3 regions of the Aliiglaciecola litoralis genome follow, and region 1 is predicted to be linked to each of the others. Evidence: predicted binding sites of a transcription regulator. Region 1 holds the regulator's gene; each other region holds the start of a gene.
What was found. The regulator sigma-54, encoded in region 1, starts transcription at its own class of promoters, with help from an activator protein. The targets are predictions, from matches to a motif close to GTTGGCACGNNNNTNGNNT.
Positions count from the first base shown of each region.

Region 2: ABD036_RS15725 (PEP-CTERM sorting domain-containing protein) is a predicted target of sigma-54. The motif match lies at 4,368-4,386, and genes of this name have one in related genera.
Region 3: ABD036_RS03535 (flagellar hook-length control protein FliK) is a predicted target of sigma-54. The motif match lies at 4,667-4,685, and genes of this name have one in related genera.

Region 1 covers NZ_BAAAFD010000020.1:12,257-20,340, reverse strand. Annotated here, with positions in the region: gene hpf (ribosome hibernation promoting factor) at 18-305, opposite strand; gene ABD036_RS18565 (RNA polymerase factor sigma-54) at 332-1,810, opposite strand; gene lptB (LPS export ABC transporter ATP-binding protein) at 1,872-2,597, opposite strand; gene lptA (lipopolysaccharide transport periplasmic protein LptA) at 2,597-3,142, opposite strand; gene lptC (LPS export ABC transporter periplasmic protein LptC) at 3,129-3,689, opposite strand; gene kdsC (3-deoxy-manno-octulosonate-8-phosphatase KdsC) at 3,686-4,240, opposite strand; gene ABD036_RS18540 (KpsF/GutQ family sugar-phosphate isomerase) at 4,240-5,208, opposite strand; gene ABD036_RS18535 (calcium/sodium antiporter) at 5,224-6,180, opposite strand; gene mlaF (phospholipid ABC transporter ATP-binding protein MlaF) at 6,503-7,300, shown strand; gene mlaE (lipid asymmetry maintenance ABC transporter permease subunit MlaE) at 7,300-8,076, shown strand.
Region 2 covers NZ_BAAAFD010000010.1:128,790-136,873, forward strand. Annotated here, with positions in the region: gene ABD036_RS15700 (FAD-dependent oxidoreductase) at 1-649, opposite strand, end outside; gene ubiH (2-octaprenyl-6-methoxyphenyl hydroxylase) at 636-1,880, opposite strand; gene pepP (Xaa-Pro aminopeptidase) at 1,880-3,199, opposite strand; gene ABD036_RS15715 (UPF0149 family protein) at 3,199-3,768, opposite strand; RNA gene ssrS (6S RNA) at 4,097-4,278, shown strand; gene ABD036_RS15725 (PEP-CTERM sorting domain-containing protein) at 4,433-5,260, shown strand; gene ABD036_RS15730 (hypothetical protein) at 5,349-5,789, shown strand; gene ABD036_RS15735 (ribokinase) at 5,946-6,842, shown strand; gene ABD036_RS15740 (nucleoside hydrolase) at 6,870-7,811, shown strand; gene ABD036_RS15745 (GAF domain-containing hybrid sensor histidine kinase/response regulator) at 7,874-8,084, shown strand, end outside.
Region 3 covers NZ_BAAAFD010000001.1:783,468-791,551, reverse strand. Annotated here, with positions in the region: gene fliF (flagellar basal-body MS-ring/collar protein FliF) at 1-999, shown strand, start outside; gene fliG (flagellar motor switch protein FliG) at 1,008-2,042, shown strand; gene fliH (flagellar assembly protein FliH) at 2,071-2,850, shown strand; gene fliI (flagellar protein export ATPase FliI) at 2,855-4,189, shown strand; gene fliJ (flagellar export protein FliJ) at 4,189-4,635, shown strand; gene ABD036_RS03535 (flagellar hook-length control protein FliK) at 4,743-6,950, shown strand; gene fliL (flagellar basal body-associated protein FliL) at 7,044-7,559, shown strand; gene fliM (flagellar motor switch protein FliM) at 7,597-8,084, shown strand, end outside.

The DNA of each region.
Region 1 (8,084 bases):
TCTTATTCAATGGGAGGTTAGTGGCGCTTACTTTTTTCCTTGTGCTTGATCACTTGTCGATCAAGCTTGTCGATCAAAGCATCAATTGCCGCGTACATATCGTTGTGCTCTGAAGTGGCGAATACTTCAGCTCCACTAAGGTGCAAAGTAGCTTCCGCTTTCTGATTGAGCTTTTCTACATTTAAGATCACATGCACATTATTGATGTGATCGAAATGTCGCTCCAATTTTGTAAATTTAGTGTCTACATAGTCTCGCAATGAATCTGTAATTTCTACATGATGGCCAGTAAGGTTAATTTGCATAAAGCGTATTCCTTCTGTTGATGAACTTAAAGTAAGCTCTTGCGTTGGTTAGACGGTGGGATATTTAACGACTCCCGGTATTTTGCAATTGTCCGGCGTGCGACCTGAATACCTTGGTCAGCCAGCAATTCGGCAATTTTACTATCACTCAGTGGCTTGTTGGGAAGCTCTGCAGCGACGAGTTTCTTGATCAAAGCGCGTATTGCAGTGGAAGAACATTCTCCTCCAGAATCTGTTGCAACATGACTAGAGAAGAAGTACTTCAGTTCATAAATACCTCTGGGCGTATGCATGTACTTTTGAGTGGTCACCCGAGAAATCGTTGACTCGTGCATATCGACCATTTCAGCCACATCATTTAGCACCATAGGCTTCATCATCTCTGGGCCATGTTCAAAAAAGCCGACTTGTTGCTGTACAATACAGTTAGCAACCTTGAGTAGGGTATCGTTGCGGCTTTCCAAGCTTTTAATGAACCATTTTGCTTCTTGCATATGAGAGCGAATGAACTGGCTATCGCTGCTATTTTTAGCACTGCGACTCATAGCCGCGTATTGTTGATTGACATTCAGTTTGGGTAAACTATCTGGATTAAGTTCCACCTGCCAACGTCCATTTTTTTTCATTACAGATACATCAGGAATGACATATTCTGGTTCGCCAATCAATAATGCGCTGCCAGGACGAGGATTCAAGGTTTGCAATAATCGCATTACCTCACGCAGTTCATCTTCCTTTAGACGGGTTTTGCGCATTAACGTGCGATAGTCTTTGCTGCTCAACAAATCAGCATGTTCGGTAATTAATAACTTTGCTTCTTCTAACCAAGGTGTGTCTGGCGCAAATTGATTAAGTTGTACCATCAAACATTCTTGCGGAGAGCGCGAACCTGAACCGATAGGATCAAACATCTGAATGCGTTTAAGGACACATTCCACTTCATCTAATTCGACGTCATCATGATCTAGACTGGCCAACACTTCTTCGGTCGAAATGGTTAAATATCCAGATTCATCAATTGAGTCGATAATAGCAACAGCAATCGCTGTATCTAATTCTGACATGTGAGTCAGACGCATCTGCCAAATCAAATGATCTTGGATGTTGTCGCTGGTTTCACCTTGAAATATCTGATCGTCGTCACCTCCACCACTAGACGAAATAGAGGCTGGTGCAGATGATGCGCTGATGTATTCATCCCACGTGCTGTCAATCGGTAACTCGTCTGGTATATCGCCTTTTTCTAAGGCTTCATTGGTATCCATCGAATCGGCACTGGCGGTGGCTGTCTCTTCTGAAAATTTGTCGTCATTGCCTTTAAGCGCTGAATCGCCAGTTGGAAAATCGGAGTTATCTTCCATTTCCAGTAGCGGATTGGATTCCAATGCTTCTTGAATTTCCTGTTGTAAATCTAGCGTAGACAACTGCAGCAGCCTGATAGCCTGTTGCAGCTGCGGCGTCATTGTAAGTTGCTGGCTAAATTTTAGTTGTAACGAGGGTTTCATTGATGTTTTGTTTTCTTACTCAGTTAGCCTGAAAGCTTTGGTTAAACTCGACATACCTTTACTATAGCTTGAATTGCTCGCCTAGGTATACATCTCTCACTTGTTGATTGTTTAATACTTCTTCTGCAGTCCCCGAGGCAATTAGTTCACCATGACTGACAATGTATGCTTTTTCGCATACATCAAGGGTTTCACGCACGTTATGGTCGGTTATCAGAACACCAATACCGCGGTCGCGCAAATGTTGAATTATTTTTTTGATATCGTTAACCGAGATTGGGTCAACACCAGCAAAAGGCTCATCTAACAAAATGAACTCGGGATCCGCGGCTAGGGCGCGTGCAATTTCAACTCGACGCCGTTCTCCTCCCGATAAACTCATTCCTTGGCTGTTACGTATATGATTAATGTTAAATTCGTCAAGTAATGCATCGGCCTGCTGTTCTCGCTCATCAGAACTCAATTCTTTGCGGGTTTGCAAAATAGCCATAATATTCTGATAGACCGTCAGCTTTCGGAAGATAGACGATTCTTGAGGAAGATAACCAATGCCTTTTCTGGCCCTGACATGCATGGGTTCAAGTGTCAGTTCGGTCTGATCAATGAAAATATCGCCTTTATCTAATGGGACAATACCAACAATCATATAAAAGGTCGTGGTTTTTCCTGCCCCGTTAGGCCCAAGCAACCCTACAATCTGGCCAGTGGAAACCTCTAAACTGACATTTCTGACCACTTGTCTGGATTTGTAAGACTTTGCCAAATTAGTGGCTTTCAACGTCGCCATCAGGGTTGTTTGTCCTTTTCTTGGTCAGCTTGTTTTTTCTCTTCGCTTTGTTTCTTTCGTAACGTATCAGGTTGGAATATGGCGGTTACCCCACCGGTTGAGGTGTCACTACTTTCAGCAATCAACTGTTCCAATTCCATGTTAAATGAAATCGATTCGCCTTTCACCAAGCTACTATCTTGGTTGAGTTCTGCGTCACCGGTCAATGTTAGGGTACGGTTGGCGACTTCGTATTTAATTTCGTTAGCTGCGGCGCTGATATTGCTACCATCATCTAATTTTTGGCTATATCTTGCTGGATTACCTCGCGCAATAAACACCTCTTTTCCATCGCCTAAGCCTGCGATTACTTCTACTTCATCAGCTAAAATTTCCAACGAGCCCTGAGTGATCTTCACGTCTCGTTTAAAAATGGATGTCTTCGTTTTACCATCAAAGAAATTAGATTGAGAATCTACTTTGATCGGCAATCCAAAGTCACCTTCTCCAGCTAGAGAAAAGGTACTTAGCAATAACGTTACTGTTAGCGCACTAACGCGGAGCATATTGAGTTTGCACATGGTCTTTAAGCTCATATATTTGAGAGGTTAAGTCTGCCGTGAAGCCATTGCTCATTACAACAAAATCTTTACCATTAATTTGTACTGCTTGGTCTGACATCATTGTTTTGTCAGCCAGATTGATTTCTAAAAATTGTGTTTTTATTGTTTGTACGTACCCCGCCTCATCGAGACTACGGATCTCGACATCGGTCTCTAACTGTATGCGGTTGTCATCGTACAAAGTGCCTTCTTTCGCTTCAACGTGCCAAGGGTTCTGCTGGTCGGACACATAAATCGTATACTTAGGTTGACTGAATATTGTGAAACCTAAAAGCTGATAATGTTCCATTTTTAACGCAAATACCTGATGGTTAATTTCACCGCGGTCATTATACAGAGTACTGCGCATGTTGCTTGCCTGATAATTTGGCCGCCAGGATTCCTCATCGTCATCGTTGCTCTGTTGAGGGGCTGAATTTATCCAGCCCGGTAAGTAAATAAATAAAACCAGTAAAAACAGGAAGCCAATACTGATCGTGATTCGATTCATGTACTGGTGCCGTAAATTCTGTTGAGTTTATTATTGGCGAATAGGATCAAATCACAGATTTCTCTCACCGCTCCTTTGCCACCAAGAGTTCGAGTTACATATTCAGCCTGTTGCTTCACCATTGGATGACCATTGGGTACGCAAACCCCCAAGCTACTTTCAGCAAACATGCCCAAATCTGGCACATCATCACCCATGGCGATCACGTGTTCCTTCTTAAATTTAAAGTGCTCTTTGAGTCTCTGTACTGCAAGTTGTTTATCATCCTCGCCTTGAATAATTAAAGACACGCCTAATGAGGACATTCTGTTTTCGACAATTTTAGATTGTCGCCCAGTGATAATAGCAACATGAATACCGGTTTTTAGCATTGACTTAATGCCATAGCCATCGAGGGTGTTAAAGGCTTTTAGCTCTTCGCCATCATTACCCATGTAAATGCAACCGTCTGAAAATATGCCATCTACGTCGCATACTAATAGTTTTACTTTGCTTAGCTTGGAGATGAGATTGCTAGTTACTTCACCGTATATCGTGTCTATCTGTGACATTAAACGACTCCCGCTTTTAACAGCATATGCATGTTCAGTGCTCCAACAGGTTGATTTTTATCATTTACAGCAATCATGGAACTGATTTTATATTCCTCCATTAAATTAAGTACTTCTACAGCCAATTTCTGTGGGTGAGTTGTCACGCTGCCGGTGGTCATCACTTCTCCCACCGTAGTTGTGTGAATATCAATGCGTTTGTCTAGCACTCGTCTTAAATCACCATCAGTGAAAATGCCCACCAGAATACCGTCGTCATCCTGAATTCCCGTCATGCCTAATCCTTTGCGGGTAATCTCGAATAATGCTTGGCTAATCGTCTGATGTTTTGACACCAATGGGATGTCTTTTCCTTGCTGCATGATATCCGCAACGCTTAGAAGCAAACGCCTGCCCAGGCTACCACCAGGATGAGACAGCGCAAAGTCGGCAGAAGAAAAGCCGCTTGCATCTAATAAAGCGACCGCTAATGCGTCACCCATTGCCAGCGTCGCTGTTGTACTTGCGGTGGGAGCGAGCCCTAAAGAACAGGCCTCTTGTTCAACCTTGATACAGATCATGACATCAGCATGTTTGGCCAAGGTGCTACCGCTATTGTTTGTCATCGCAATAATGGGTATTTCAAGGCGTTTTACCACGGGGATCAGATTTAACAACTCGGTGGTTTCGCCAGAGTTAGATATTGCCAACAACACGTCTTGATCAGACATCATGCCTAAGTCGCCGTGATTAGCTTCTGCCGGATGCATAAAAAAAGCCGGTGTTCCTGTACTTGATAAGGTGGCCGCTATTTTATGGCCCACATGGCCTGATTTACCCATTCCACACACCACCACTTTGCCTTTACAGTCTTGTAATAACTGACAGGCAGCAGCGAAATCATCATTAACGTACTGCTGTAACTGCAGAACCGCTTCTGATTCAATTTTTAGGACCCTTAAGGCTGACGCTTTAAAATCTTTCATCATGACTAATTATGTAACTCATATAAACAACAGCGTACAGTAAGCAAGATAGCACGTAATCAATACCGCGCCCTCCCAACGATTAATTCGCCGTGTACCGCGGAAATTAAAACTAAACACGATGAGTAAAACGGTCATCAACAACATCGCAAATATGTCGCGACTGGCTACGTTCTCGTCAATAAATCCTGGCGCCAACAAACCTGGCATAGCTAAAACAGCCAGTAAATTAAAAATATTGGAACCGATGATGTTACCTAGGGCAAGATCGTCCTCACCTTTCATCACCCCCGCGATACTGGCGGCTAGTTCAGGCAAGCTGGTTCCTAGCGCGATAATGGTTAAACCGATGATCAATTCACTTAGGCCAAAATAGCGTGCAATTTGAACCGCCGACTCCACCATGAAGTGGGCACTCAGAGGCAGCGCAATAAGTCCGACAACAACCCAAAATATCGCTTTTTTAATAGGGACACCTTGGGGAATCTCATCTTCGGTCTCAGCTTGCAAAGGGTCGCCTTTTTCAACATGAAGTGACATCCACGTTAAACCACCGATGCTAAAGAAAAACAGGCAAATCAGTACCATACCTTCGTAAAACACCATCTGCCCATCGGACAGAAAATAAATCGCCAGCAAGGTGACCGCTAAAAGCACGGGCATTTCGCGTCGCACCGTTGAGCTTGATACAATTAGAGGTTTGAAAAGTGCCGTTAGTCCAAGCACTAAGGCAATGTTGGTAATATTGGAACCAATCGCGTTTCCAACAGCAGTATTGGGATTATTATTCCACGAGGCAATTGCTGACACCACGATTTCAGGCGCAGAGGACCCCATCGCTACTATCGTCAGTCCTATTACCATCGACGACACGCCTAGATTCGTTGCCAAGGCGGATGCCCCGTACACGAACCTATCCGCGCTCCAACTCAGAGCCACAAGGCCCGCAAGAAATATTATTACTTCTATGATCACTAGACTAATTCAACTGAATTTAATGATATGATTATCTCAAAATACACAGAGTTTTCCTATTCTTACTGTTGATTAAAAATCTTTATTGAAAATATTGTGATCAATTATGGCAAAATCAAGCTACAAACTTTTACATTTTTGATTTTTATATTTTGTTACTCTATATACCTGTTCTACCTAACCATGAACAGTTATTATAGCTAAATCGTTATTCGCAACATAATGGCCTTGAAAAAAAACTAAATGGCCTCAAATTGTCGGACCCTGTGAAACATTTTATGCATTTTACGTGTCTATGCCCCAAGGTAACTCGGAGTTTCTAGTGAAAAATTTGATTGAAATAGAGAGTTTAACCTTTAATCGGGGTCAACGTTTGATTTACGACGATATCTCTCTACAAATTCCTTCAGGGAAAACAACCGCTATTATGGGGCCAAGTGGTATCGGCAAAACCACGCTTTTGAAGCTCATCGGTGGGCAGCTTAGACCCAACAATGGCGATATCAAGTTTAAAGGTGAATCGATTCCCGGCATGAGCCGCTCTCGACTTTTTAAAGTGCGTAGACAAATGAGTATGCTGTTTCAAAGTGGCGCGTTGTTTACTGAAATGAGTGTGTTTGACAATATCGCCTATCCGCTTCGCGAGCATACATCTTTGTCGGAAGAGTTAATTTACACCATAGTGTTGATGAAACTTCAAGCGGTTGGGTTACGCGGCGCAGCGCAGTTAATGCCAAGCGAGCTTTCTGGCGGAATGGCACGTCGTGCTGCACTAGCAAGAGCAATCGCCCTTGATCCTGAATTGATTATGTACGATGAGCCGTTTGCCGGACAAGACCCTATTTCCATGGGCGTGTTGGTTAAGCTCATCAAAGAACTCAATAATGCGCTCAAATTGACTAGCGTGGTGGTTACCCATGATGTCAAAGAAGTCATGAGCATTGCCGATCACGTCTACATTTTAGCCGACAAAAGAGTGATTGGGTCGGGTACGCCAGAACAAATAAGGCAAAGCGACTCTGAATTGGTTCAACAGTTTTTACAAGGCAAGGCAGACGGCCCTGTGCCATTCCATTATCCCGCTAAAGCAATAGCCACAGAATTTATGGAGACCAATTAATGGATTGGCTAGCATTACTTGGACGTAAAACCTTAGACCGATTCGCTGCCGTTGGCAGGGCGACATCGTTATTATTTGGTGCGTTAATTGCTATCCCGCAGTTGAAAAATATTCCGCTGACGATCAAGCAAATGCACGTAGTGGGTGTTCAGTCGTTATCGATTATCATAGTGTCAGGATTGTTTATAGGCATGGTAATGGCACTGCAAGGCTACACCATTTTGGTTGACTATGGCGCCGAAGGTAGCTTAGGTCCGATGGTCGCTCTATCAATATTACGAGAGTTGGGGCCTGTGGTCACAGCACTGCTTTTTGCTGGCCGAGCCGGGTCCGCATTGACTGCTGAGATTGGCTTGATGAAAGCGACTGAGCAATTGAGCAGTTTAGAAATGATGGCTATTGATCCGTTGCGCCGAATAGTCGCGCCGAGGCTGTGGGCTGGACTGATATCCATGCCAATGCTGGCATTGATTTTCAGTGCGGTGGGTATTCTTGGCGGCCATTTGGTTGGTGTAGAGTGGCTGGGCGTCGATGCCGGAAGTTATTGGTCAATTATGCAGTCATCGGTTGAATGGAATGAAGATGTTATGAACGGTGTGATCAAAAGCATTGTCTTTGCGTTTGTGATTACCTGGATTGCGATATTCAAAGGATATGATTCAGTTCCCACATCTGAGGGGATCAGTGCTGCAACGACGCAAACCGTCGTATATTCGTCGTTAGCAGTTTTAGGATTAGATTTTGTGTTAACAGCCATTATGTTTGGAATTGAGTGAGGGTAACA
Region 2 (8,084 bases), on a different contig from region 1:
ATAACGGCAAAAATGCCAAGGGCCCATCAGCGGTGAATACTTGTCTGGCACAATTATCATGGGCAAGTTCGGTACGCACGGTGGCAACCAGTGCAATGTGGTCGTAATCCCAAAATGTAAAAGGTAAATTGGCAACCCGGCGTACGTAGGAGTTAGCACCATCAGCCCCCACCACTAATTTTGCGGTAAAGCTGTTACCATTCGATAAGGTCAGAAAACTTTCAGATTGGCCAAATACCAGATTCTCAATGCGCGCAGGCTCTGCCAACTCGATGTTGTTTATACCTTCTAAACCTTTAAGAAGAGCTAAGCGCAGAACCTGATTTTCAACAATTGAGCCTAAATGACTGCGCTGAATTTCCTGATGAGAAAAGCCAATATGAGCAAAGCTGTCTTGTTCCCACACTTGCATAGACTGATAGTCCTGCAAACGCTGTTCAACCACATGTTGCCAAATGCCAAGGCGTTGAAAAATGGTTTGGCTTGCTAAATTGATAGCACTCACTCGTAGCTCAGGCTGATCTGTTACCGGAGCATCAGCGGCCTGTGCATCAATCACTAAAACACTTAAGTCGGAATCTTTAAGGGCAAGCGCTGCGGTTAACCCAGTAATACCGGCTCCAACAATGACCACATCATAGTTTTGCATGGCGCTCTCCTGTTGTGCCCTTGAATCCCATTGCTGTGATGGCAAAGGACTGTTTTAACGCTGGGATATTGTCCAGTGCAGTAAGCGCCAAATTTCGCCCAATAACGAAAGGAAGATAGGAATTTGAAAAGGTACGCACTAAAGTGTCTGTGGCGAACGTTAAGCGTTGTTGATCCTGTTTGCGCTGGCGTTGGTAACGATGCAAAAGTGAATATTGACCAATATCTTCTTGCCGATGCGCAATCAACAGGTCAGCTAATTGCTTGACGTCTCTGAGCGCTAAATTCAGCCCTTGCCCAGCAATAGGATGCAAACTTTGACAAGCATTACCGATCAATACTGCGCGATGATGAATGTGTTGCTCAGCGTAGCGAAGCGTCAACGGAAACCCGCTGCGTCTGCCAACATTTTTTATCTCACCTAATCGAAAACCAAACTCGCGCTGTAGATCTGCGATAAATTCATGGTCATTCATTGCAATTAGCTGCTGATACCGAGGATGACTCAAGGTCCAAACAAGCGCACCGCGATGCTTATTATTTGCCTGCGACAAAGGCTTAAGCGGTAACAAAGCTAACGGACCTTGGGCGGTAAAACGTTCAAACGCCCAGTTTTGATGATCTGTTGCAAGCTCAACATTAGCGACCAGTGCGGTTTGTTGATAATCTTCAACTTCTGCCTCAATCCCCAGTTTTTCGCGGGTTTTTGATTGCCCACCTTCAGCCACTACCAATAATTGAGCGGATAAACATTCGCCTCCCGATAAGATAACAGTGACATCAGTTTGGGTACGAGTAAGGTCGGTAATTTCACTTTGGTAAAACACGTGAAGCCGGTTACCAGCGTCTTGAATTTGCTGGTGCAGTTGCGCCACCAGCGCAGGAAGTTCAACGACCTGCCCCAATACGGCCATATGATAATCTTCAGCACGCAACGTGCATTGCCCTAAATGCCCCTGATCAGAAACGTGAATAGTTGTGATTGGACAAGCTATTTCAGCCAAGGAGTCCAAACCTAACTCGCCAAGGATCTCACAAGATTGGGCTGATAACGCGATACTGCGCAATTCGAGAAAATCGGATTGGCGATGGTTAGTATCCGGCGGCGCGGCGGCTTCAATTAACCCAATGCGAAGTTCAGTATGCTTGAGTAACATGGCAACCAACGCCAAGCCGGTGGCTCCTCCACCTGCAATCAGTAGGTCAAATTCAGTCGGCGCTTTTTGACTCATTATCCTGCCATCAGTGATTCAATCTGCGCTATTGTTTTAGGCACACCTTGGGTCAACACCTCGTGCCCTTGCTCAGTAATGAGTATATTGTCTTCAATGCGGATACCAATGCCTCGCCATTTAGGGTCGACATCGGCTTCGCTAGAAATATACAAACCCGGCTCAATAGTCATCACCATACCGGGCTCAAAAGGGCGGTCTTGACCATTCATTTTATATTTACCCACATCATGGACATCCAAACCTAACCAATGTCCCAAACCGTGCATGAAAAACTGCCGATGTTGCTGCTCATCTATGTTTGTTTGAACATCACCGCTTAACAAACCCAAACGAATTAGTCCAGCGGTGAGCACTTCAATTGCAGTGGCATTGGCCGCCGCGAAATTACCACCGGGTTTGAAATGTGCTAGTGCTTGGGTTTGCGAGGCTAAAACCAGTTCATAAAGTTGTGCCTGAGCGTCACTGAAACGACCGTTAACAGGAAAGGTACGGGTAATATCGGCCGCATAACCGTGATACTCGGCACCCGCATCAATCAGTACTAGGTCGCCATCCACAAGTTCGCTGTTATTTTCAGTGTAATGCAATATGCAGGCGTTTGTGCCACTGCCAACAATGGTCTCATAAGCACTGTTTCTAGCACTTTGCATGGCAAAACTGTGATGAATTTGCGCGGCCAAGTGATATTCATTGCGCCCGGCTTTGCTATAGGTCATCGCCGCCTTATGTGCTTCGCACGATATACTAGCGGCCGCACGGATTAAATCCAGTTCGTCTGTACTTTTAAACAAACGCATTTCGTGCAGAATTTCGCGCACGTCTATTTGGCATGCCGGTGCTATTTTGGATTGCTTAGGGGCATTACGTAAAACATTAAGCGCTTCATCTATATGATGATCGATATCGGCATTTTCACCGCGGGCAAAATACAGGTTGTCGTGGCCGTCTAAATAACTCACCAAACCAACGTCCAAGTCATCGATAACGTGACACTGATCAAAGCCAAATTGTTGCATCGCCACGTCTGGACCAATTCGCCTGCCCTGCCATATCTCAGCTAGCGCATCTTTGGGTTGACAAAAAAGTGCGGCGTAGGCTTTATCAAACTGGGTTGAATTACTTAATATCAACACAGCTTCAGGCTCAGGAAAGCCAGTCAGATAATGAAAGTCACTGTTTTGTCGAAACGGGTATTCGGTATCGTTACTACGCGTCACTAGCTGAGCAGCGGAAATAATACAAATACTATTAGGCAGTAAATGCTCTGTTAACGTCTGGCGTCTTACTTGACATTGTTTTAGAAACTGCGAAAACATTAATGTACCGTCTTTGGTGTGGTTTGTGTTTGCGCTGCGGAATGACCTAGTTCGTTAAAACATAACATGCATGAAACGCGCACGTACTCAACCACTTCAAATAGCGCTTTTTCTGCTTCTTCATCTTCAGGCATAGACTCGTCCATTCTGGAAATTTCATAAAAGTCTTCCAGCGCTTCTTTCACATCAGGCGAGCAGGATGTGAGATCGGCTTGATGAAATCCAAAGCCAAGCATGAATCCTTGGATCCAATTAATCAGCGCATTACCACGCTCATTTATGGGTGCCGATTCATCAGGTAAACACAAGCTTAAGGTAAAATCAGTTTCGAGTAGTTGTTGGCAGGTTTGGTTATACATTGCCGTCAACTGCACTTCCACCGGCTGAGGGATGGGCTTTCCTTGATTGACCGAGTCTGCCAGTGGATCAAGCCAGTCTTGACTTTCAAGTGGCATTCCACCAGACAACATGCCACAGAAAATACCGTGTATTTCTGCCGCGTCGGTTAAAATTGAATGTTGCTCCAATAAAGTGGAGAGTTCTTCATAATGTGGGGCTGATTGCTTCAAAGTATATTCCTCTAGATATGCTGCAATGCTACCACTGTCAAATAGCTGTGCCTAGAGCGTTTGGCCTACCCAAGATCAACAATATTGCGATACCTGACGCGACATAAGCGCAACAATATGTGTCTAAAGATCGATTCAGCTAGGATTTAGTACCCACAACTTTGCCATACGAAGGTATTGATTTGCATACCTTAAATGCTGTTTTTGGCTAATAGGAAAAAGCCATTCGTGCTAAAGTACTGACTACATATTAACCAGCGCCACGATAAGTGAGATGGTTTGTTGTGAGTTTTCGATTTAATTTCTACCGCTATATGGTAAAATTAAATCTCTCCTGGGATGTTCGCCAGTTTAGATTTGTCCCTGGCCGATGCTATTTAACCTGGAAACTGATTCCACTGCTCTTGTGCAAGCTTGGCTCGTATCAAGAAGCCTGCGGCAGTGATGATGTCTCCGCCCTGAACTTTCGGTTCACGGGCCCATACTAAACAGCGGCATTCTGGGAGAACTTCATTTATACACTATGTAGTAAATTAACTGCTTGTGTTGATGAGTCTTCGCAACAAAAACTATCTCTTAGCTATACATAACTCTATTTACTTGGCTTATAAATCGCCTGTAATTGCTATGTCTGAATATCGTTGTTAATTAAGGACTAACTCTTATGGCTACTTTAAGTTTGAAAAAATGCCTCTCGGCTGCAGTTTTAGTAACCGTTTCTTCATGGGGTTATGCGGGTACGACTGTTATTACCTTTGATGAAGATACCATTGCCGGCAACGTTGTAGCATTACAACACGGTACGGTTATAAATAGTCAGTATGCCGCGCTTGGTGTGAATGTCAGCGTCAACAACAAATCTTCAGGTAATCATTATGGCGTGCTGTATAACACAGCTCCTGGCACAGCAAGCCCAGATAAGAATAATAATCGCGACAGCGATCTAACCGGACCTAGCTGGGGCAACAGTAATTTTAATTCACGGAACTTCAATGCTGGAAACGCATTAGTGATCCAAGAAAATGGCACTGGCTGCGGTGATGGCGTGTGTGACCAACCAGATGACCAAGCTGGGCGCAGGAGTGATGGCCTAGCGGGTTATGTAACCTTTAACTTAGATTTTACTATTGATGCATTAGGGTTTGACCTTATCGACTTTCAAACCAACGTAGGTGCAGGTGAAGTGGAAAAATCGGAAGTCATGCTTTTTGACAATGCACTTAAGGTGCAATCCTTTAAGTTTTCGGATTTTGTTAATAGACCCAATGGCGCCATGTTCGGTGAAAACTCGATAAACCGCATTTTCCTTGACTCTTTCGCCAGCACCAACGTGAATAAAGTGAAATTTAAAATCTTTGGATCAGGCGCTGTCGACAATTTACGCCTGACTTCTACCGATACCGGCAGTACCACCACGGTACCAGAACCAGGCACATTAGCTTTATTCGGTTTAACTTTGCTTGGAATGTTGCGTTTAAATCGTATAAAGTAATTCATGATGTTGATTAAAAGGCAGTGTTTACTGCCTTTTTTTATATCCAAATTAGTCAATAACAAAAACAATAATAAAATTAGATATCATGAACAATTCAAACACGTATGAAAAAGCGATTGCTGACGCCTGCGCGCCTTTTATAGAAGAGCTTGGTGATAAGATCCAGTGGCAATGGGACGAACACTTTAGTTGCTACTTGGCAGAGTTCTCAGTCGACCATGAAAATTTAGTTTATCTAGTCGCGCAAAAACATTTCCCCCATGTATGGGACAAAAAATCGATTAAAAAAGCGCCCCCGGCCTTTCGTCATAGAGCGGGGTTTTTTAATACACTTGAAAAAAATCAACAGCTGATGAGTAAAGATCGCAATGGCGAACACGACATTATGCTGTCTTGGTGGCCATGGGGACATGGCGCGACGGTTTCCGTGCGTTTATTTTATGCCAGCACCAAGCCTTATATAGAACCATCTGGCGTATTTGCGACATTCAGTAAATGGTGGAATCGGTCTGACAAAACGAGTTAACCTTAATTCTGGATAATCGTTGATGCGGCGTGCAAATTTGAAGTTGACAACCAAAGTGGACCAAAAGGTCAACTTTTTTGGTTCTTTTTATAGCTGACTTGTGGTACAAATCGCTTTTAAGCTCGTTATCTTTCTTTAATTTAAGCTGGAACCCTTATGGCAGTGATTAATTTTGGCTCAATCAATATTGACCATGTTTATCAGGTTGAGCATTTTGTTCAGCCTGGCGAAACCCTTTCTTCTAACCACTATCAACAACTTCTTGGTGGTAAAGGGGCGAATCAATCTATTGCCCTCGCTAAGGCAGGATCTGACGTAAGGCACGTAGGTAAAATCCACGAACATGATGCCCATTTTAAACAAGCCATGATCAAACAAGGAGTGGATTGTAAGTTCGTTCAATGCAGCGATACACCAACTGGCCACGCGATTATTCAGGTTGCACAAAATGGCGAAAATGCCATTGTATTGTTTGGCGGAGCCAATCGAGAGATTGATAATAAAGATATTTTGCGAGCCCTTGATGATGCAGCAGCCACCGATTGGGTGCTTACTCAAAATGAAACAAGTGGCATCGAAGAAGTACTAAAACAAGCCAAAGAGAAAGGCTTAAAAGTGGCATTCAATCCCGCACCTATGACAGAGTCAGTGAAACAATTACCTCACGATTGCATCGATCTGCTCATTGTTAATGAAGTTGAAGCGTCAGAAATTGCAGGTGTCACCGACATTGACGAGATCGAAAACTACTTCAGACGAGATTGGCCTCACGCGGAAGTGCTCATTACTCTAGGTAAACATGGCGTTCGCATGTTGTTAGCCGAAGAAACCGTAGATGTACCTGCATTTGTGGTAGAAACAGTTGACACGACTGCGGCCGGTGATACGTTTATTGGTTACTTTTTATCTGCCTATAGTAAGCGCCAAAAAGCACGTGATGCACTGACAAGAGCCTGCGCCGCCTCAGCGATAGCGGTAACGCGATGTGGTGCTGCTCAATCGATTCCAAATGCTGATGAAGTAGACCATTTTCTCAGTCAGAATCATCAATAACCCTATTCAAATCAAAGAGATTTTTAGATGACGCATAAAATTATACTCGATACAGATCCAGGCATCGATGATGCAATGGCGATTTTCTTTGCTTTTCAATCTCCGCACATTGAGGTGTTGGGATTGACCACGGTATTTGGAAACGTGCCGGTAACCATGTCGGCGCAAAATGCCCTTACCTTGTGTGAACTTGCCAAGCAAGATATCCCAGTGACAAAAGGTGTGGGTATGCCGTGGGTTGGACCTGAGTCTGGCTACGCGCATTTTGTGCACGGCGACGATGGCTTTGGCAATATCAACTTCCCAGCCTCTCAGCGTGAACTAGACCCTCGAAGCTCGGCGCAGTTTATTGTCGATATGGCACGCGAACAGCCAGGCGAAATTACCCTTGTTGCGATTGGTCCATTAGGTAATCTGGCGCTAGCACTGCGTTTAGAACCTGATTTACCTAAACTGGTTAAAGGGGTAGTCATTATGGGCGGTGCGGCCTTTGTAAGAGGTAATGTCACTCCGGTTGCTGAAGCCAATATTTGGAATGACGCGCACGCGGCAGAAATTGTTTTTGCGGCAGATTGGGATCTGAAAATGTTTGGTCTTGATGTCACTAACGATGTGCCATTTACACCAGACTTTCTTGATGGTCTGCAAGAGCGAAACGATACTTTGGGTGGTTTTGTCAATAAATCATCGCAATTTTATGCTGACTTTTACTCACAAAATAGGGAAGACCGAGTGTGTTTCTTCCATGATGCAATGCCGTTGGCATACTTGATTGACCCAAGTTTGTTTGAATTTACACGCGGTCATGCACGAGTTTCGACTGACCCTTTGAATCGAGGGCAAACATCCGTAGCGCCAATTGGCACAACTATGAGTCCATTTTGGCTTGAGGCTTCACAAATAGACGTGGCCACAAAAGTGGATCACGATCGTTTACGTAAACTCTACTTGGACACCTACGCACTCTAATGCTAGATTTATGTTTGGGCGGCGATGGGCGTCACCCAAACATACTTGAGTAGCCGCAAAATATGATCTCTGCCCCCATTCCAGACAACGAATCGAAAAGGCTGGATGCACTCTACAAATATCACATCCTTGATACCGAAGCTGAGAAAGTGTTTGATGATTTAACTCAGTTAGCCTCGGATATCTGTGATACCCCCATTGCGCTCATCAGTTTAATTGATCCCGATAGACAGTGGTTTAAATCAAAAGTAGGCTTAGATGCCGATCAGACAA
Region 3 (8,084 bases), on a different contig from region 1:
AATTCCGGCTCGCAGGATTCTGTGTCTGCCCGAAATCGTAAAGAATATGAAATGGAAAAGCAGCGCGAATCTGCCTACCTAGAGAAAATTGACTCGATATTAATTCCGGTGCTGGGACTGGGAAATTATACCGCCCAAGCTGATGTGACCATGGACTTTACTGCCGTTGAGCAAACGCAACGACGTTACAATCCCGACCTTCCTGCAGTGCGCAGTGAAATGCTGGTCGAAGAAAACAGCATTGGTGGCGTGATAGCTGGGGTTCCTGGCGCATTGACTAATCAACCACCGCTAGACTCCAATATTCCAGAGCGAGCTGGTAGTGCTAGCATGCAAACTACTTTGCCCGGTCGCAACTCAAAAGAAGAGACGCGAAACTATGAACTTGACACCACAATCAGCCATACTAAACAACAGACCGGTGTTATTAAACGATTGAGCGTGTCTGTTGCTGTGGATTATGTCACTGAAACCTCCGAAGATGGGACTGTGACAACCAGTCCGCGAGCCCAGCAAGAATTGTTGAATATTCGACGCTTACTACAAGGTGGAATTGGCTTTGATGTCACCCGCGGGGATTCATTAGAAGTGGTCAGTATTCCGTTTAGCCGAGATGATGATTATGAACCTGTCGTGGTACCTTATTATAAAGAAGAATGGTTCGCACAATATGTAAAATGGGGTGCCGCCGCGCTGGTCATTATCGTACTTATCTTTGCGTTGGTCAGACCTATGTTAGGAAGATTGATCAATCCGCAAGATACCACCGAGGGTGATGACTTCGATGTTGATAGCGCACTTGATTTGGGTGATGAGACCATTAGTATGCTGTCGCAAGAATTTGATGAAGGTCAGGTTGGTTTTGCCGCTGATGGTTCGTTAATGCTGCCGGATCTGCATAAAGATGAAGACGTACTCAAAGCCGTACGTGCACTCGTTGCTAATGAGCCAGAGCTTTCAGCCCAAGTGGTGAAAGGCTGGTTGTTACAAGATGAATAGGAAAGGTCATGCCTGAAGAAGCAGAAGATAGCGTTAGTTATGATGTGGGCAAACTCGAGGGTGTCGACAAAGCAGCGATATTGTTGCTGAGTCTTTCCGAAGAGGACGCTGCGCAAATTCTGAAACATCTTGAACCCAAGCAAGTGCAAAAGCTGGGGCAGGCAATGGCGCAGATCGACGATATGACCCAGCCTAAAATTAGCGCTGTGCACAAGCACTTTATCGAAGAAATACAAAATTACAGTACCATCGGATTCCAAAGCCAAGACTTTGTGAAACGGGCCTTAACGGCAGCCCTAGGTGAAGATAAAGCGGCTAACCTTATCGACCAAATTTTGATGGGCAGTGGCGCCAAAGGACTCGATTCACTCAAATGGATGGACTCTAAACAGGTGGCCAGTATCATCCGCAACGAGCATCCACAGATCCAAACGATCGTTATGTCTTATTTAGAAGCGGAGCAATCGGCTGAAATTTTATCCCAGTTCCCAGAAAAAGTGCGTTTGGATCTGATGATGCGTGTTGCCAACCTAGAAGAGGTGCAACCGGCAGCATTACAAGAATTGAATGAGATCATGGAGAAACAATTTGCCGGTCAAGCCGGTACGCAAGCGGCTAAAATGGGCGGCTTGAAATCTGCGGCTGACATCATGAACTACCTAGATACCAATATTGAAGGTCAGTTGATGGATGCCATACGTGAGCAAGACGAAGAAATGAGTCAACAGATCCAAGACTTGATGTTCGTATTCGACAATCTTGCTGATGTTGACGATAGAGCTATTCAGGCCATTCTTCGTGAAGTGCAACAAGACTCGTTGCTTAAAGCGATCAAAGGCGCCGATGAAGAGCTCAAAACCAAAATCACTAAAAATATGTCTAAACGAGCCGCTGAAATGCTACTTGATGATCTTGAAGCCTTGGGACCAGTGCGTATCAGTGAAGTTGAAACCGCGCAGAAGGAAATTCTTTCTGTTGCACGTAGGTTGGCTGATTCCGGTGAGATTATGCTTGGCGGCGGCGGTGGAGAAGAGTTCTTATAATGCAATCTGTAACCCTAGGTGAATCACTGTGAGTGATACTGATCTTACTGACGAAGAAATCGCTGCGTGGGAGCTGCCGTTTTTAGAGCAAACTGAAAACCTTGAGCCACAAAAAACCAATGCGTTCAATCGTCAAAGTACCTGGAGGTACGAACCGCCGGAAGAACAACCTGAAGATGTTGCTCCGCCGACGGCTGAAGAAATTGAATCCATCAGAGAATCCGCTTACAAAGAGGGATTTGAGCAAGGTAAAGCAAAGGGCGAAGCGCAAGGATTTGAAGAAGGCAAACAGCAGGGCTTAGAGCAAGGCCAAACTCAAGGGTATGAAGAGGGGCACCAACAAGGCCTTGCCGCTGGAGAGGATGAATTAAAAGCCTTGCTTGAGCACTGGCAGGGATTAATTGACCAACTCCAGCAGCCGGTGCATATCGTCGAAGAGCAATTGAAATCAGAGTTGGTCAAATTGTCTGTTTCCTTAGCGCGAGCCGTGATCCGAGCGGATGTTCAAACCAATCCACAAATACTGCTCAATGCACTTAATGCTGGATTGAAAATATTGCCAATTCAAGAAGCCAGCTATCATATCCACATGCATCCCGAGGATATTGATATCATTAAACAGCACTTTTCCGAAGAGCACATAGAAAAACATCATTGGGTATTTGTCGAAAACCCCGATATGAGCCGAGGTGGGTGCGATATCAGTACCCAAAATAATGCCGTGGATGTGTCGATAGAACGTCGGGTTAAAGACGTTCTCGATAAATTCTTACTAGAGCAGGGCCTTAGCGACCTGGAGCCACACTGATCCCATGAGCAGTCAATTGTTTGACCATATCACGTCTTTGCAAAGCCAAGTGCCTGAAGCGCCAAGCGTTGCTTCGGGAAAACTGGTTAGAGGCATCGGCCTCACCTTAGAAGCCGTGGGCTGCCAAATGCCGGTGGGTAGCCAATGTTTGGTCCAAACTATCGACGGACAAATTGAAGCTGAAGTGGTTGGCTTCGCCGAAAATGTGACCTATTTAATGCCCACAGAGGCCGTTAAAGGCATAGTGCCGGGCTCTAGAGTGGAGCCACTCGATAGAGAGCAGGGCTTGCCAGTGGGGATGTCCTTACTCGGCCGAGTGGTTGATGGCAATGGTCAACCATTAGATGGCTTAGGTGCAATCAAAGCGGAAAAGCGCGTGCCACTGAGTAAACCGCCAATCAATCCGCTACTGCGTAAACCGATAGAAAAGCCGCTCGACGTTGGTGTTAGAGCCATTAACTCTGTTATCACAGTGGGATCTGGCCAGCGAATGGGGCTGTTTGCTGGCAGTGGTGTGGGTAAAAGTGTGTTGCTGGGAATGATGACTCGGGGCACATCGGCCGATGTGGTAGTGGTAGGTCTGGTTGGCGAACGGGGCCGAGAAGTAAAAGAATTTATCCAAGATATATTGGGTGACGAAGAGCGCAAAAAGTCGGTTGTCGTGGCAGCGCCAGCTGATACCTCACCTTTGATGCGCTTAAAAGGTTGCGAAACCGCCGTGGCAATCGCCGAATATTTTCGTGACAAAGGCATGAATGTACTGTTATTGATTGATTCATTAACCCGCTATGCCATGGCACAGCGGGAAATCGCCTTGGCGGTGGGTGAGCCGCCAGCAACAAAAGGTTATCCGCCGTCGGTGTTTGCGCGTTTGCCGGCTTTGGTTGAACGTGCAGGTAATGGTAAAGAAGGGCAAGGCTCAATAACGGCGTTTTACACCGTTTTGACCGAAGGCGATGATTTACAGGATCCTATCGCTGACTCAGCGCGAGCAATCTTAGACGGACACATTGTGTTATCTCGTAATATGGCGGAGTCTGGTCATTATCCTGCGATTGATATCGAAGCATCCATTAGTCGTGTTATGCCAATGGTGGTGAGCGAAGAGCACCTCAGTGCAAGCCGTCGCATTAAGCAGGTTTACTCGAATTACCAGCAAAACAAAGATCTGATCAATATCGGCGCTTATACCAAAGGCACCGATCCTCGATTGGATCTAGCCATCGCCGCTGAGCCTGCGATTAACGCATTTTTACAACAAGGCATGAAGCAGGTAATTCCGTATGATGAAAGCCTTGAAGGCATGATGTCATTGACTCAGGGGTTAGGTAAAGGGTAATGGCTGAACGTCAACTACGGCAAGTTGCTAGGTGGGAAAAAGACAAAGAGGATAAATTGGCCGCTAATTTTCAATTGGCAAACCAGCATGTCACGCTAAATAAGCAAAAACTGTCGAGCCTCGAACGCTACAAGCTCGACTATTTACGTCAAACACAAACCGTAACCGATAAGCCTTTGAGCGTTGATACCTTCAATCAGCTCCATTCGTTTATTGGCAAGTTAGACAAAGCTTGTCAACAGCAGATGCAAGTTATCAGTCAGGCTGTAGTGGTCGCAGAGCAGCGCAAAGCGCAGTGGCTAGCACAACAACGCAAGCGCAAAGCGGTTGAGATGTTGCTGGAAAAGAAAGTGGCCCAAAGAGAAGATCGAGCTAATCGTATTGAGCAGCAGCTTATGGATGAACTTTCGACGCAACGTTATATTCGCAATACACTCGTGCGCTAGTAAAAAAAGAAGTTCGATTTGATTTTTACATGTTGGAACGCTCCTTGCTGAGTAATTACCAGTTAGTCGGTTTATCGCACGAATCGACAATAAAATGGGAATGAAAGATGCAACATATTGCCACCGACAAATCAGAATTTGCCGCCTTATCATTTAAAGTAGGCACGCAAAAAAGCCAAAATATCAATCCACAGGTTGATTTTCAGTCCTTTCTGCGTGAGGCCAATCCCATTTATAGTCAGCCTGTCCAGCCTCGAGTGGCGGTTGATAGAGTCAGTGAGCCATCAAATCCTTCTGCTAACAATGCAAGTTCACGGCAAAAGCAGGACGTTAAAGGAAGCGATCTCTATGATCGCAAGCAAACACCGCAGCAAACTGAGCAACAAGTAAAAGCGAAAAACACCACGCCTGCCGTCTCACAATCTAATAGCAATACGGCACAGGTGCAGCAGGGTAAATCAGCCCAGCAATCCAAATCAGTGGACGCTGCCGTTGAAAATGACAATCTGTCAGCTGACAAATCAGCGGCAGATAAAGCGGCGGCACATAATACCACTTCCAAGGCCGAGGATAATGAGCAAACGGGTACTAATAATCAGCAACCTTCGACGAGCAAAGAGTCCGAATTGACTGCTACTGGTGTAGAAACAAAAGATACTGACATCACAGCTCACACGTCAGAGGATGCCGCTGGTGAAGAAACGGCCGCAGAGATGCAAAGCGACATAGATTGGTTGACGTTAGTTGAATCTAGCTTGCGCGCGGATCTTGCCAACAACACGGATAAGAGTGCCAAACCGGCATTAAAAGACTCAGAGATTAAGCTATCTGCTGACATAACGGGTGAACTTGGAAGCAAAGCCAATGGGTTGGATGCACAGCTAGCCGCCGATGCTGCTCAAACACTTAGCATTGAAAAGCCAGTCACAGACGCAGGTACAGACCAAACGTTGCTAGTCACTGAAGAGCAGATAGCCGCAGACTTCGCTACCCAAAAAGAGCAATCAGCTCTAGCAACCTTAGCTGACTTGTTGAATAAACCGGGCGCTGCAAAACCTCCTATTGCTAAAATAGAAGAAGCAATAGAAGAGCTGTTGCTCGCTCAAAACTCTGCGTTGCGGGGAAAAAACACTGAAAACGTAGAGAACGCTGGGCAGCAACATAGTTTATTAACGGCAGTCCCCGCTGACATTCTGGTTGATGCAAAGAGTGCTAATAATGCGATGACCGAAGCAGAAACCAGCTTAGACGCTGAACTGTTGGTCGCCATGACGCTGCCGGAAAAATTGGCTGGCAATCAAAATCAAGTTGTACAAACAACTAACGTTAAAGCGGATACGACTACCATTGCCGCTGATATCTTGCCCGCAGGCTTAACCGAAAACTTACCTGAGCAATCCGCTAATACCATTGCTGAAGATCTCACTCGCTTAGCTAAACTGCCAGATACCAAACTTGATGCGGCATTGGCTAATATGGCTGATAGACTGGTCTCTGATGCAGATAAAAATCGTAATAATGCCGTGTTGCAAAGTCTTGAAAAAGTCACCTTGGGTGCCGATCCCGCTGTATTTAAAGAGAATTTCGTCGCTGCGTTGAAAGCTGGAATAGAAGAGTTTAAGGCGCAATTGCAACAAGGCCATCAACCTAGTATCGATCTTAACGCTATGGTTGCCGATAGCCTAACCAAAATCACCGGTGTACAGGTTAATTCAGAACAAGTTAGCGGTACATTAAGTCGTTTTAACCAAACCTTGGAAGTATCCAATTTACTTAGAGCACAAAACGACAGTGGTCAGTTATCTGCCAACATCACTAAGGTGACTAGTAACGATACCCTAACTCAGGCTCAAGTTACTCAACAAAAGCAAGGGCAACAGGTTGCGCAGTTTGATAAAGCGGTGAATATTACCCGCAATGAAGGCCTTCAGCAGATGGCTGAAAAAGTCAGATGGATGGTCAATCAGAACAATCTACAGGCTGAAATTCGCCTTGATCCACCCGATTTAGGAGCGATGAAAGTTAGGATCAATATGGCAGGGGATTCAGCCACAGTGAGTATTGTCGTTCAGTCGCAACAAGCCAGAGATGTGTTAGAACAAGCAACGCCTCGATTGAAAGAGTTGCTAGAGCAGCAAGGCATTGAGCTGGGGCAGTCTTCGGTGCATCAAGAGCAAGGTGATACTGACGCTGAAGCACAAGGTCAGCTTGCTGGTGGACATTCAGAACAACAAGAATTAGAAGACGAAGATATGATGCACATTGACCAACCGATTCGAAATGGTCGTTTAGGTGGTATTGATTATTTCGTCTAACGGCAGTTATTCATGCAAATTAGTTAATCAAAGATTGCGATTTGGTGTCACTATCCGATAATAGCATTAACAATCGCTGAAATAGAGAAGACCATGGCAGAAGAAGAATTACAAATGGAAGAGGGCGGCAAAGGCAAGATGATGATTATCATCATTGTTGCTGTTGTTCTTATCGGTGGAGGCGCTGCGGCCTACTTTCTTTTAGGTGGTTCCGATGACCCTGTTATGGAAGGCGGAACTGAAGTCTCTCAAGCCGCGGATGGTGAAGGGCAACCGACAGCGAATAAAGGTACGGCATTGTATATTGCCATGCCACGACCCTTTGTCTTTAATGTGCCAGGCCAAGGCAGAGATCGCTTAGCACAAATTAAAGTTCAGCTCATGGTGCGTGGTACAGACAACGAAGAGCTGGCGAAAATGCATATCCCGATCATTGAGGGCACCCTGCTGCGCGTTTTCAGTGGTGCCAATGCCGAAGATTTGGTGACTGAAGCGGGCAAAGTGTCGTTGCGCGACCAGTCGGTCAGAGAAGTACAAAAAGTGTTGAAAGAAACGGTAGATAATGACGTAGTAGAGCAGGTGCTGTTCACCGGCTTTGTGATGCAGTAACACCATGACAACTTTTAAATAGAAAGCGAGCAAACTTTTGAGCGATTTATTATCACAAGACGAAATTGATGCGCTGTTACATGGCGTTGATGACGTCGAAGAGGACGATACCGAGGATTTGGAATCTGATGGTTCCATGCAGGAGTACGACTTTTCTTCGCAAGATCGCATTGTGCGTGGGCGTATGCCGACTCTCGAAATCGTTAACGAGAGGTTTGCTCGGCACATGCGTGTCAGTCTGTTTAATATGATGAGGCGTTCTGCTGAGGTATCGATCAACGGTATCCAGATGATCAAGTTTGGCGAGTATATCCATACTCTGTTTGTGCCTACTAGCTTGAACATGGTTAGATTCAGACCATTAAAAGGTACCGGTCTTATCACAATGGAAGCCAGATTAGTCTTTATTCTGGTAGACAATTTCTTCGGCGGTGATGGCCGCTACCATGCCAAAATTGAAGGCCGTGAATTTACCCCAACCGAACGTCGAATTACACAAATGTTGCTGAAATTGATTTTCGAAGA